One region of the Bacillus coreaensis genome, then DNA from elsewhere that is predicted to be linked to it. Evidence: riboswitches for the same ligand, from Rfam matches in the RefSeq annotation. Region 1 holds a riboswitch; each other region holds the start of a gene.

Region 1 (4,005 bases):
CTCTTTTTAGTTACCTCTACAAGACGGTTTGTTTCTTCAGAAGCTTCTCCAACGATATATGTCCACGCAGAGTCTGCTAAGGCGCTATTCACATTGACAACCATATCTATTGTAACAATGTCCCCTGTATTTAGAGGGTCTTTTCTCGGAAAGCCGTGACATATCTCATCATTAATACTAGCACATGTGGCGTATTCGTAACCTCTATACCCCTTTTGCTGAGCAATTGCACCATGCTGTGCTAAATATTTATCAACAAACTGGTCAATTTCCCAAGTTGTTATTCCTGGTCGGATCATTTTTTTAATTTCTTTATGACAAGCAGCCAGAAGCTCCCCTGCTTTTTTCATGGCCTCTATTTCACGAGGTGATTTTAATACAATCATTTATCTCACTTCCCCAAATCCCAATAATGTATAGTCTATATTGTACTCTCTATCGGTCTATATTAGCAAAGCATTCCTATGTCTAATTTTGTTAGATAACCTCAAACAATAGTCAATCAAACGTTTGATTGAATTCCCTTCCCCCCTTTAAAATCAACAAACACAAAAAAAGAATTTGTCGAACAAAAAAAATAGGTTTCACCCACCCCCATCCCGGGTATAAGAGGGTGTCAGACACCCTCCGTGGACAAAATGGGGCATTCTGTCTTTTGGTGGCGTCTGTCACCGTTCGTGGACAGATGGGGTGGTTTTGTGCGTCTGGGGTGGACAGTGGGAATTTTTTAGTTACGGCCACAATTATCACTTTCAATACGAATGGTATTGTGTATAATGCTACATAGAAGGGTTAAAAGTTGTTTATCAGCTTTTAATCACTAGAACCGTAAAAACTATCCATTTGTGACTAACTAAAGAATTTTTAAGAACGGAACCTACTATTTTCGTTCTGAATATGGAACTAACGAATTTTTTTTGCTATTATGAATTCATACAGAGAGATAGGTGAGTGATCTAGATGATTGGAGATCGTGTTAAGAAACTTCGTCTTGAAAAGAAAATGTCCATGTCTGAGCTAGCTGAACAGGCTGGTGTCGCGAAATCATACTTAAGTTCATTAGAAAGAAATTTACAAACAAATCCGTCTATCCAATTTCTCGAGAAAATTTCAGCTGTCCTTCATGTACCAGTTGACCATCTTATACACGAACATCCAAATAAAGATGAACTAGACTCTGACTGGATGAAGCTTGTGAAAGAGGCTATGAACTCTGGGGTTTCAAAGGATCAGTTTAAAGAGTTTCTTGAGTTTAATAAATGGAGAAGTAATCAATCAAATAATAACTAAAACAAAAAGACAAAATCCAGGTGATTTTGTCTTTTTTTCCAAAATAAAAAGCATTCCCATACGGTCCGACCCTAACAGAAATACTTTCATTCTATGTATGAAACAACCTGCTATGTAAGCTAGTTTCTTTTTATCCTCTGATTTCATTCTCACCTAAAAATCTTCTAATCTCATCTTTCTCTAAACCCAACTTTTTTGCTTCAAGAATTAACATCATCCACTCATAGTCTAGCTCTTCTAACGTCACTTCACTCGTTTCCAACATTCCTCGATCTCCCCCTAAAATACGATCGTATTCCAGGCAGTCCAGCCGTCTTAGCAAAAAAACTTCTAACTACCTTAGACCTGCGACTTTGCGTCCCCCCTTTTCAGAAGGTTTGCCTTTTTCTGTGGTTTGCTCTCCCATGTGATTCACTTATCAATCATTTTACTACTCGTTTTTAGTAAATTGTGTAAAAATCTGTCATACACTTAAAAACTTTCCCAACTAATTAGTTACACTATTCGACAAGGACCTTCATAAAGAACAATTGAGCCCTAAAGAATTCATACATTTTTTTACATTTGTAAGATCAAGCACAAAAATCATAAGTCTTCATGTCGCCCACTGTCGAAATCATTTTAAAAATTTTCTGACTTTTAATGATTAAGTCTTTATTCCTAGTTTTTGATTCTCATATGCTTTTAATTTTCTTTGGATAGGAATGATATTTACATGTACCCTTTCAAGTGTAACTGCATCAAAAAAAGGTAACTTTGTTAGATTATGACCACATATCGGACAGATCCATTCCCCTGCTTCCGAACTGCTGTATGATGGACGATAACATTTGTCACAGTTTTTCCGGTACATTCCCGCCACCTACTATTCTAATAGTTTTCGTTTCTTATTCTATTATTTCTCGTTCTATATAAAGAATAATTTACTTTTATTTTAGACGGAAGTGAGGGTAAACTAAACACTCTAAAATGACCATTTTTTCGTTATAATGAACACTTCCCTTTAGTTTTCAGCTCTTTTCTCCTTCTTTCTTACATTTATAATTTTTTTAAGAACAAATCGTTCGTTACAGTGTACGTTTTCGGAATTTGTAAATCTAGTACTATTTTTATGCAAAAAAAAAAGGAATCAGTCCTTGTGAGACTGACTCCTCAAAAATATTTTTAAGATAGAGTGTTAAGTTGAACTGCTATTTTTGATCCAACATCAGCATTATTTTTAACCAATGCAATATTTGCTTCTAAGCTTCTTCCTTCTGTAAGTTCTTTTACCTTTGCTAAAAGGAATGGAGTGACATTTTTACCCGCAATCTCATTTTCCTTTGCTTCTGTTAATGCCGTTTCAATCACACCATTGATAAATTCCTCTTCAAGAGCATCTGTTTCCGGGATTGGGTTAGCAATCACCACTCCACCGTTCAATCCTAATTCCCACTTTGTACGAATCATGCTCGCTGCTTCCTTTTCATCTTCCACTTGAACGTTCACTTGGAAAGGGCTTGTTCTTGTATAAAAAGCTGGAAGAACATCAGTACCAAAGCCAACCACTGGCACCCCATGGGTTTCTAAATACTCTAGTGTTAAACCAATATCAAGAATAGACTTCGCACCTGCGCACACAACAGCCACATTGGTTTGAGCGAGTTCTTGAAGATCTGCTGAAACATCCATCGTTACTTCAGCTTCACGGTGAACTCCACCAATCCCACCAGTTACGAACACTTCAATTCCAGCAAGCTCTGCACAAATCATCGTTGCTGCTACCGTTGTTGCTCCATTTTTCTTTGTCGCTACTAGGTATGGTAAATCTCTACGGCTCGCCTTTTCAATGTCCTTTCGGGTAGCAAGCATTTCTAACTCTTCGTCTGATAAGCCTATTTTTATTTTTCCGTCTAAAATAGCAATCGTAGCTGGTACCGCACCATTTTTACGAATAATATCCTCTACTTCCTTTGCCGTTTGTACATTTTGTGGGTACGGCATTCCGTGAGAGATAATCGTTGACTCTAATGCCACGACTGGTACATTATTTCTTTTCGCTTCTAAAACTTCTTGTGAGTATTCTAAATATTTTTCCATATTTGTTTGCTCCTTAGTGGAAATTATGTTGAAAAGCTTCTTGTAGCTGTTGATGATTCAATGACGGGTTAACCGTTTCCTCGGTTGCTAAAGTTAGCATGGAACACGCCATTCCAATTTTGCAGGCATCTTCTGTTTTTAACTCGCGTAAATAGGCATAGACAATTCCTGCAACCAGCGCATCTCCTGCACCCGTTACATCTACAACATCTACCTTTGGCGGTAACAGTACACCCGCTTCATTTGTCTTTGTAAAATAAATAAGTCCCTTGTCTCCGCGAGAAATGACAACTCTCTCAACGCCTTTTTTCATAATTGCTTCTGCCGCCTTAAAAAAGTCACCTTCGTCTTTAATTTGTATCTCCGCTAAAGCCTCTGCTTCGTCCTTATTTGCTATTAGCCAGGCCACACCATCAAGATTTTGTGGTAACTTCTTAATTTTTGGAGCTGAAACAGGAGTAATAACGAGTGGAATCGCTTCTTCTCTACAACGATCAATTACTTTTGCGAGTACGTCAGAAGGGAAGTTTGTATCAAGCATCACAAGCTCTGTTGATGCAAGAAAACCCCAGCGTTTTTCAACAAACTCTAAATCGACAGAATCATAAATGCCCATATCTGCTAGAGCAACCGCCA
Region 2 (4,005 bases), on a different contig from region 1:
TAACCTTTGTAAAAAGGTTAGTTTTTTGGGGTTGGAGGGATAAAGAAGGTTCATATAATAGGTGGGTATATTTCTTTATTATATGTATGTTTGAATATTCTGTCTGTTATGTTGTAACATTTTTTAACAATAAAAAAGCTCTTACCTGGAAAAGGTAGGAGCAACTTGTCAGATTATTTACTTAGAACGTAGTCTCTTGATAGCTTTTACGAGTAAGATGATATATCCAATCATGATCCCATAACCAATCAGAAGAATAAGCATAGGCACATATTCGGGAGTAGTCCCAGAATCGGTAGACATGCCAGCCAAGAACAAAGGCATGATTGGAAGCATGATGACACCTGGTCCCATTCCAAGTACCGGTAAGGCACCGATCCCAATGACTACCCATGGCCAAATAGGTTTTTTCTCTTGAGGAGTCGGATCTAGATTTGTTTCAATGACAGTGTATTTTGCTTTATATTCGTTATATTTCTTAATGGCTGTCCAAGCTCTCTTCATTCCCCATAGCAAAACAACAATCATGCAAACACCAATTGTAAAGAAAATGATGGAGATAGAAGTTACGATTTCTAGTTGTCTGATTTGCATAAAAAGTGTTAACAGTATACCGGGTAAAGAGAAAACGATAAAAAGGCCACCCAAAATAAGAACAACCCAAGCCCAAATAGGTTTTTGTTGATATGGTTGAGACATATGTGATCCCCTTTTTAATAGAATAAGTGATATTTTCTTCCTATTATAATGGGTAAAAAGGGAAAAATGTTACTTTGTTTTATTAATAATGGAAGAATTTATTTGAGGAAGATTATGATACCAAATAGGTATAAGGAACTATTTAATGGTTGCTCCTGTTATTAATTGGAATTGCTATTTCTGAAAAATAAAGATGATAAATGAGGAAATTGAAGATACTGCTCTGTATGGGAAAATAGTATAGAAAATGGTGTTTTTAAATAATGTTTAGCCAACATTTCCTAATAGTAAATTTACATAAAACCTCTTTTTTTTTCATTTTTTTTAGTGTAGACTACTAGTAAATAAGTAATGTTTATCACAGAGTCTTTTTCATTAGATAAGGGCGCGAAGAAATATGACTTGTACGTGGGCACCTGAGTCATATCGAGCGATTGGTGCAACCGACCTTTACAACTACATTCTATAGAATGAGCTGTAAAGGTCTTTTTATTCCCAAATTTAAGAACAAGCTCTCGAAAAAACATAAAAATTAAAAGGGGGACCTTTCTTCATGTTAAAATCATTAAAGAAGAAAATGAAAGACCAAGCGGGTTTAACACTGATTGAACTACTTGTTGTTATTGTTATTTTGGGGATTATTGCTGCTGTTGCTTTACCGATGGTAACAAGCAACAAAGATAAGGCAGCAAAAAACACAAACTTGCAAAATATTGCTATATTAGAGGATGCTGTTAATCGATATAATACACTAAATACGACTGCCATAACTTCACTAGAAACTTTAACGGTTGCTGAATCAGGAACTAGTAATATAGGCGGTAAATACTTAGAGTCTTTACCTGAGGTTAAAACCTTTAATGGGTGTAGTGGTTCTTTTGTATTATCTGGGACAGATGTACAAATTAAGAACGGAACAACTAATAACACTGCTGCATGCACGCAATAATTATTTTATATAGGCTGTCGCGTCTCTTAAAGACGACGGCAGCTTTATTTTTACTAACTTTAGCAATAATAAAGGGGCTGTAAATATGTTTATATTTGATCTTTTTATTATTATAATGTCCCTACTTTTCGGTAGCTTCTTCAACGTAGTAGCTATCCGCCTACTAAAAAAAGAATCCATCTCCTATCCTCCATCCCACTGTACCTCCTGTAACCACAGGCTAGGTTTCTTTGACTTATTTCCTCTATTTAGTTATCTGTTCTTAAAAGGTCGTTGTCGTTATTGTAAAGAAGAAATATCTCCTCTATATCCATTAGGAGAAGCTATGACTGCAAGTATATTTTTTGTGGTTTACAAAGAAATAGGCCTTACGTCAGAACTAGTACCTGCAATCCTATTATCAACTTTACTAATTCTTTCTGTGTTAACAGACATTCGTGAGAAGTTAATCTTAGACGTAATTACTCTACCTAGTATTGTGGTTCTTGTCATTGTCCGTTTCTTCATCGGGGAAGATCCATTTTTATCTTACATACTAGGCGGTTTGATAGGCTTTGGTTTGCTCTTGTTGCTTGCAGTAGTCAGTAAAGGCGGCATGGGTGGCGGTGACATTAAGCTATATGCAGCTATTGGAGTGGTACTCGGCCCAGCACTTACTGTAATGAGCTTGGTTTTAGCCTCATTCGTTGGAGCAGTTGTAGGAATACTATTAATCGCTTTGAAAATTGTTAAACGAAAAGAACCGATTGCCTTTGGGCCTTCGATTATGATTGGAACATTAGTGGCATACCTGTACGGAGAGGATATTTGGACCTGGTACAGCTCACTACTCCTATAAGGGGCAGATAAAAATGAACAACGAAAAGGGAGTCACATTAATTGAATTATTGATCTCTGTCGTTATTGCGGGCATGGTGATTGTTCCGTTGCTCCTAATCATGACGGGTTCTTTTACCAGGACAGTAGAGCAAGGGGAAGACACGCAGTTGAACTATTATGGTCAACAGATCATGGAAATTATTCGTGAAAAAGGGTACAAAAGTGGTAACTCCCCTACACAATATTATTGTCAAAAAGATCAGGGATGTGTCACCACTACCATAGCTAACTATGATGCAAAAGTTACGATCACAGCGAAACCGGTTATGTATAGTGCGATTGAGTTCTTTGAAATAACAGCAAAAGTAGTATCTAATGACTCCTCTAGTCTAGAGCTTGTCACGGTGGTGAAAAAGCAGTGAGAAATGAAAAAGGTGTAACCCTAATTGAATTACTCATTGTCATTTTAATTATGGTAAGTATCTCAGCACTGGCCTTCTCATTGTTTAGCTATGGCACAAATATGGAACGAACGGTAGCGAAAGAAAATGAACTACAGCGTGAGGCCCGTTTTATTATGGAAACGATCTCGAATACGGTAAGAGATGGACAAGAGATTAGTAGTAAAATCGTTTATTCAAATGGCGAAATAAAGCTTGTATCAGGGCCCGTTTTATCTAAGAATGTTAAGAGCTATACGGTTACTGAACAGCTAGTAGAAGGTGGAACGAAAAAACGGTACAAAGTGATACTTATATTAGAAAAAGATGGTCACGAGTATAAAGTTTCAACAGAAGTCTTTAATGACGCTCAAAAACGAGTAAGGTATTAAGTGGTCGATGGGGGGATCAATATGATTCAAAGATTAAAAGAAAACGAATCAGGGGCAGCGTTAATGATTGTCCTCTTTATTGTTATCCTTGTTAGTATCGTGGGAACAGCCATGTTATCAACCACTACGTATGGCCTTCAGAATGTTGTTAAAACAAAAAAGGAACAAGAGGAATTTTATCGGGCTGAAGGTGCGATTGAAATAGTCTTGTCTGAAATGACCAATTATAAAAATGCTAGCACTGGGAACAGTGGTCCTTTTGCCTATTTGAGGGATATGACAAATAATACGAATTCTTATCAAATTGGTGGAAGAAATGTACAGGTAAAAGTTACATCTAATCCAATAAACATAAGTTCCATTACCCCAAATTCAAATGTGCAAACGGTGAAAGTAAGCCTTGAAGCAAGCTATTCTAATTCAAATCAGTCTAAAATTGCTCGATATATGGAGTTTGATGTAAATGTCAGTGCAGATGCATTAACAAAAACAAAAACAGCTTATGGTTATGTCTCTCCTGGACATTTTATTGATAAAGATCAATTTGCAGATGGTCTTAGGACTTACATTGCATCTATCGATTATAACAAGGTTATATCAGAGTTAGGGATTAATTGGAGTAGCTATACTGATACAATTGGACCGAATGATATTAAAAAGGGTGATGTATATACTTTTCCAAAAGGGATCACAAAGTTTTCTCAAA
Region 3 (4,005 bases), on a different contig from region 1:
GCAAACTGCATCAGCCAATTTCAAGAAATAGCTAAACTGATCAGGTGTTATATATTTGACCTCCATTTAATTCTTCTCCTAACCTTTTTTCGTCTGGCTGGGGGAAGATTGATTATCTTCTAAAATCCCCCCTATACTATTACATTTATTACTATAAAACTATATCTTAAAGCCCCTTATCAATTCTCTTAAATCCTCAGCCATATTTGATAAGTTTGAAGCTGACGATGTTACTTCTTCCACCGTTGCTAATTGTTCTTCTGATACAGAGGCTATTTCAGCAGTATTATCAATGGATTGTTTTGAAATTTGGATGACCTGATCAATGGATGCATTTACTTGTTCCATACTTGTAGACATTTGTTCAGATACATTAGATAGTTCCTGTATTTCAGCACTCACATTTTCAATAGCAGTTATAATCATTCCAAATGCTTTTCCTGTATCTTCAACTAAAACCCTTCCTTTAGTTACTTCACTCGTTCCATTATTCATCATATCTACTGCCCGCACAACATCGCTTTGAATAAGCTGAACTAAGTTTGCAATTTGGCTTGCTGAAAGTCTTGATTGTTCTGCTAATTTCCTAACTTCATTTGCTACAACTGCAAATCCCTTCCCATGTTCTCCTGCCCTCGCCGATTCAATGGCCGCATTCAATGCCAACAGGTTTGTTTGGTCAGCTATACCTGTAATCACACCAATAATATCTCCTATTTGCTTAGAGTTACTATCTAATTCCCTAATCACTTTATTTGTTTCGTTTGTTGAATTATTTATAGACTCCATTTGTACTACTACTTTTTGTAGCATCTCATTTCCTGTATTTGCTTGAATTGCTGTTTCTGAAGTTGAATCTGCAACATTTGTAGAAGTAACTGATAGACGCTTGACTCCATTTAACATTTCGGACACTAATTTCGCACTTTCTCTTGTAGAACTCCCCTGTACTTCCGCTCCACTTGCCACTTCTTGTATAGCAGTTGTGATTGAAGTTATAGCTGAACTTGTTTGTTCAGCACTTGCCATTAACTCTTCAGCAGATGACGCTACAGTTTCCGATGTGTTGCTAACTTTGAAAATTAGCTCTCTTAAATTATTTACCATCAGATTAAAGGAATCTGTCAGATCCCCTATTTCATCTCTATTTCTAACCCTTATTTCATCAATTAGTAGATCACCATCTGCAATTTTTTTTGCAGATTTTGAGATTTTTTGAACAGGTAAAGATATATTTCTACTAATGTATAAAGCTATGAAAAGACCTGAAACAAGAGCTATACTGCTTATAATAACAATAAGCATTTTACTCGTTTTTGTGTCCTCTGAAAGTTTGTTGCTTGTCTCTGTCGTACTTGTCTCTTGAAATAAACGTGCTTTATCTCCAACCTCCGTAATTTTAGTTGCTAATCCATTTCCCTTTTCTACCATTAATTGTGTAATTTCATCATTCTTATTCTCATCTTTTAAAACAATTAGTTCATTAGCTAATTGAGTGTATTCCTTTTCTACGGCTACAAACTCATTAACTATTTCCTTCGCTTCGTTACTTACATTAAAACTTAGAAATTCTTCTACTACTTCGGAAAAATTTTGTGATGATTCCTGAAATTTTTGGAGAGTTTCTGTATTACTGTTTACTAAATAACCACGTAAGTATATCTGCTCTTTAAGTATGGTATTTTCCATTTCACTGATCAGCTTTGTCTTCTTGAAGCTATCCTCGATAACATTTTTATAATTTTTATCAACTATTGTAAATTGTACATACGCTATTATTGAAACTGTTGCCAGTAATAATAAGACAGTAGAAAATCCTAATATTAATTTCCTGCTTATATTAATTTTCATTTCTTTCTCTCCATTTCAGTACCTTCAGAGTGATAGCATTCATCACATAACTCAAATAACCTCAGATAGTTTTTCGTGATCCAATATTGTTATTAAATTACCTCTTCCTTCAGATACAACTAACATAATTAGGCGTACCAACTATCTCAGTTATATCTTTAATTTTTTCAATCGAATATTATTGGTTATATTAAAATCATAGTTACCTTTACCAACATTGAATATATATAAACTTCACAACATATCTCCTTTATAAAAAACCCTTCTTTTAATAATAAAAGAAGGGTTTTTTTGCAACTGGCTGACTTAGACTATTTATGCCCTTAACCCCTATAGTTTTGCGTCTCTATTTTTCAATAGATTTGCCCCTTTATTACTTTGAAAAATATATAGTATTATTTTACTATTTTCAAGTGGATATTCTGTGACATTTTTTCCACTGTGTACAAAAGACACCAATACTTTCCATTGTTTATTATAAACATATTTCAAATAAAGGATGTGATTTACAACACATTACTAATTTCAATTTAGAGGTTCAATTTTCTGAAATAATACAGTTATCGAGTTCCCTTTTTTGTTATAAATTACCCTATTTGCAATCTTATATATCATATAAATCCCTCTACCTCGTTCTTCATATAGACAGTCTGTTAGAAGAATATCTAACCCCTTATCATTAATTAGTTTTATCTTCTCCTCTATAAGAAAACCTCGACCATTGTCACTGACTTTAAAACCAAACTCCTTTTTACTGGTAAGAAACTGTATGTTTACAGGAAAACCGCCATGTTCAACTGCATTATTTACAGCCTCAATCATGGCATACTTAATTAAGTATGAAGACTTCAATTCAGTATGATTGTCTACCTCTTTTTCTATTACACATAGTATATTCTCATACTCACTCCTCTCTAAGAACTCATAATTAGAGATTACAAAAAGCATTAATATTTGAATGTATCAGAATCAATACTTGTCTTAAAAAATATTAGCCACTGAGCCCCAAAAAGAAGCAAAGAAAGAAGTATTATACATTTCTAAAAGCGAAATACGTATAGGAATTAGCAAAAACACTTACGATTCAAGCTACAGTGGTTATTATCAATAAAATCATATGTTAATCCTTGATCATCAAGTAAATAAAAGAGAGTGATGTTCTGCTCTATCTAAACCATGGTTTGGAACATCAAATACATTCCATAAAAATAAAATAAATAGAAAACATATTAGCCATGCAATCCATCACATAAAGTAATTGATATTCCTTCTTCTTACCTTCTGGGAACTTAGATAAAAAGATTATGGTAGTAGAAGGATATTTTATAAGCATTACAGACTAAAGAATAATAAACGTTCCTGCTTTTTTCATGCATTTTCCTCATTTGTGTATAAGCTGTGCATAGATTTTGAAAAAAAATAACGGGGAGTAGAGTTAAGGTTTACATATCGTTTTACCCGCTTCCTTTCCCACTTTTGCTCATGCTTTCCCTTCCTTCTTTTCCGTTGCGAAACCCTGTTTTATCTTGCTTTCCTCACACCTTTCTTCATGACATTTCTCTTGTTTCCCCTCTCCCTGTTCTCCCTTTCTTTTTCAGAAAAAAAGACCGAAGGTCTTCTGAATCGGATCAGGAAACCTTCGGTTTTGGGATGCTATTTTTATTTAAGGTACGTTATTTTGTTTAAAAGTCGGTATTTTTTTATAGAGACACAAATATACTCTTTGTCTCATTCAACTATACTACAATAACTCTTTTTCAAAAGTTTTTCATGGCATATCAAAGAGGAATAATTCAAACCTTAACCCTTAATAAAAAATCAAAAAATGATGAATTTTCCTTATTTTTATTTCTACTATGTGCAGTTAAAAATTACCTTTCATTTCCCACTCAATTTCCCGCTATTCCTTCGTTCGCTGGTTATAATAAAGTCTTTCTATTTCCCCACTTTTCCCTCGTTTCCACAAGAAAAGAACCCGTTTTTTCGGGCTTTTCTCACGCTTTTTTCCACGTTTTTATTCGAGTTAGAATAAAGTTTTTCTCTCACACTTTTTTCACGATTGTTGATATGTCGGGGATAACAGGCGTTTTTCTCTCACTTTTTTGTACAACTTTTTTCCTACTGTTGATAAGGTGTGGAAAAAGTTTATTATGC

Evidence for each region. Region 1 has a riboswitch for cyclic di-GMP ahead of ACQ5H4_RS20550 (anti-repressor SinI family protein). Riboswitches for the same ligand answer to the same signal wherever they lie in the genome.
Region 2: linked by a shared signal. The riboswitch ahead of ACQ5H4_RS07775 (type II secretion system protein) and the one ahead of ACQ5H4_RS20550 (anti-repressor SinI family protein) in region 1 are both predicted to bind cyclic di-GMP.
Region 3: linked by a shared signal. The riboswitch ahead of ACQ5H4_RS17685 (methyl-accepting chemotaxis protein) and the one ahead of ACQ5H4_RS20550 (anti-repressor SinI family protein) in region 1 are both predicted to bind cyclic di-GMP.

What each region holds. Positions count from the first base shown of each region.
Region 1 is NZ_JBOCCY010000020.1:17,833-21,837, forward strand. Features, by position in the region: gene map (type I methionyl aminopeptidase) at 1-386, opposite strand, end outside; gene ACQ5H4_RS20545 (helix-turn-helix domain-containing protein) at 961-1,290, shown strand; gene ACQ5H4_RS20550 (anti-repressor SinI family protein) at 1,421-1,555, opposite strand; cyclic di-GMP riboswitch class I at 1,588-1,682, opposite strand; gene ACQ5H4_RS20555 (hypothetical protein) at 1,937-2,143, opposite strand; gene ACQ5H4_RS20560 (pseudouridine-5'-phosphate glycosidase) at 2,455-3,369, opposite strand; gene ACQ5H4_RS20565 (carbohydrate kinase) at 3,383-4,005, opposite strand, start outside.
Region 2 is NZ_JBOCCY010000004.1:14,487-18,491, forward strand. Features, by position in the region: gene ACQ5H4_RS07770 (hypothetical protein) at 178-699, opposite strand; cyclic di-GMP riboswitch class II at 1,074-1,157, shown strand; gene ACQ5H4_RS07775 (type II secretion system protein) at 1,253-1,648, shown strand; gene ACQ5H4_RS07780 (prepilin peptidase) at 1,764-2,486, shown strand; gene ACQ5H4_RS07785 (type IV pilus modification PilV family protein) at 2,500-2,889, shown strand; gene ACQ5H4_RS07790 (prepilin-type N-terminal cleavage/methylation domain-containing protein) at 2,886-3,299, shown strand; gene ACQ5H4_RS07795 (hypothetical protein) at 3,321-4,005, shown strand, end outside.
Region 3 is NZ_JBOCCY010000013.1:77,044-81,048, forward strand. Features, by position in the region: gene ACQ5H4_RS17680 (HD-GYP domain-containing protein) at 1-66, opposite strand, end outside; gene ACQ5H4_RS17685 (methyl-accepting chemotaxis protein) at 160-1,851, opposite strand; cyclic di-GMP riboswitch class I at 2,141-2,228, opposite strand; gene ACQ5H4_RS17690 (ATP-binding protein) at 2,377-2,799, opposite strand.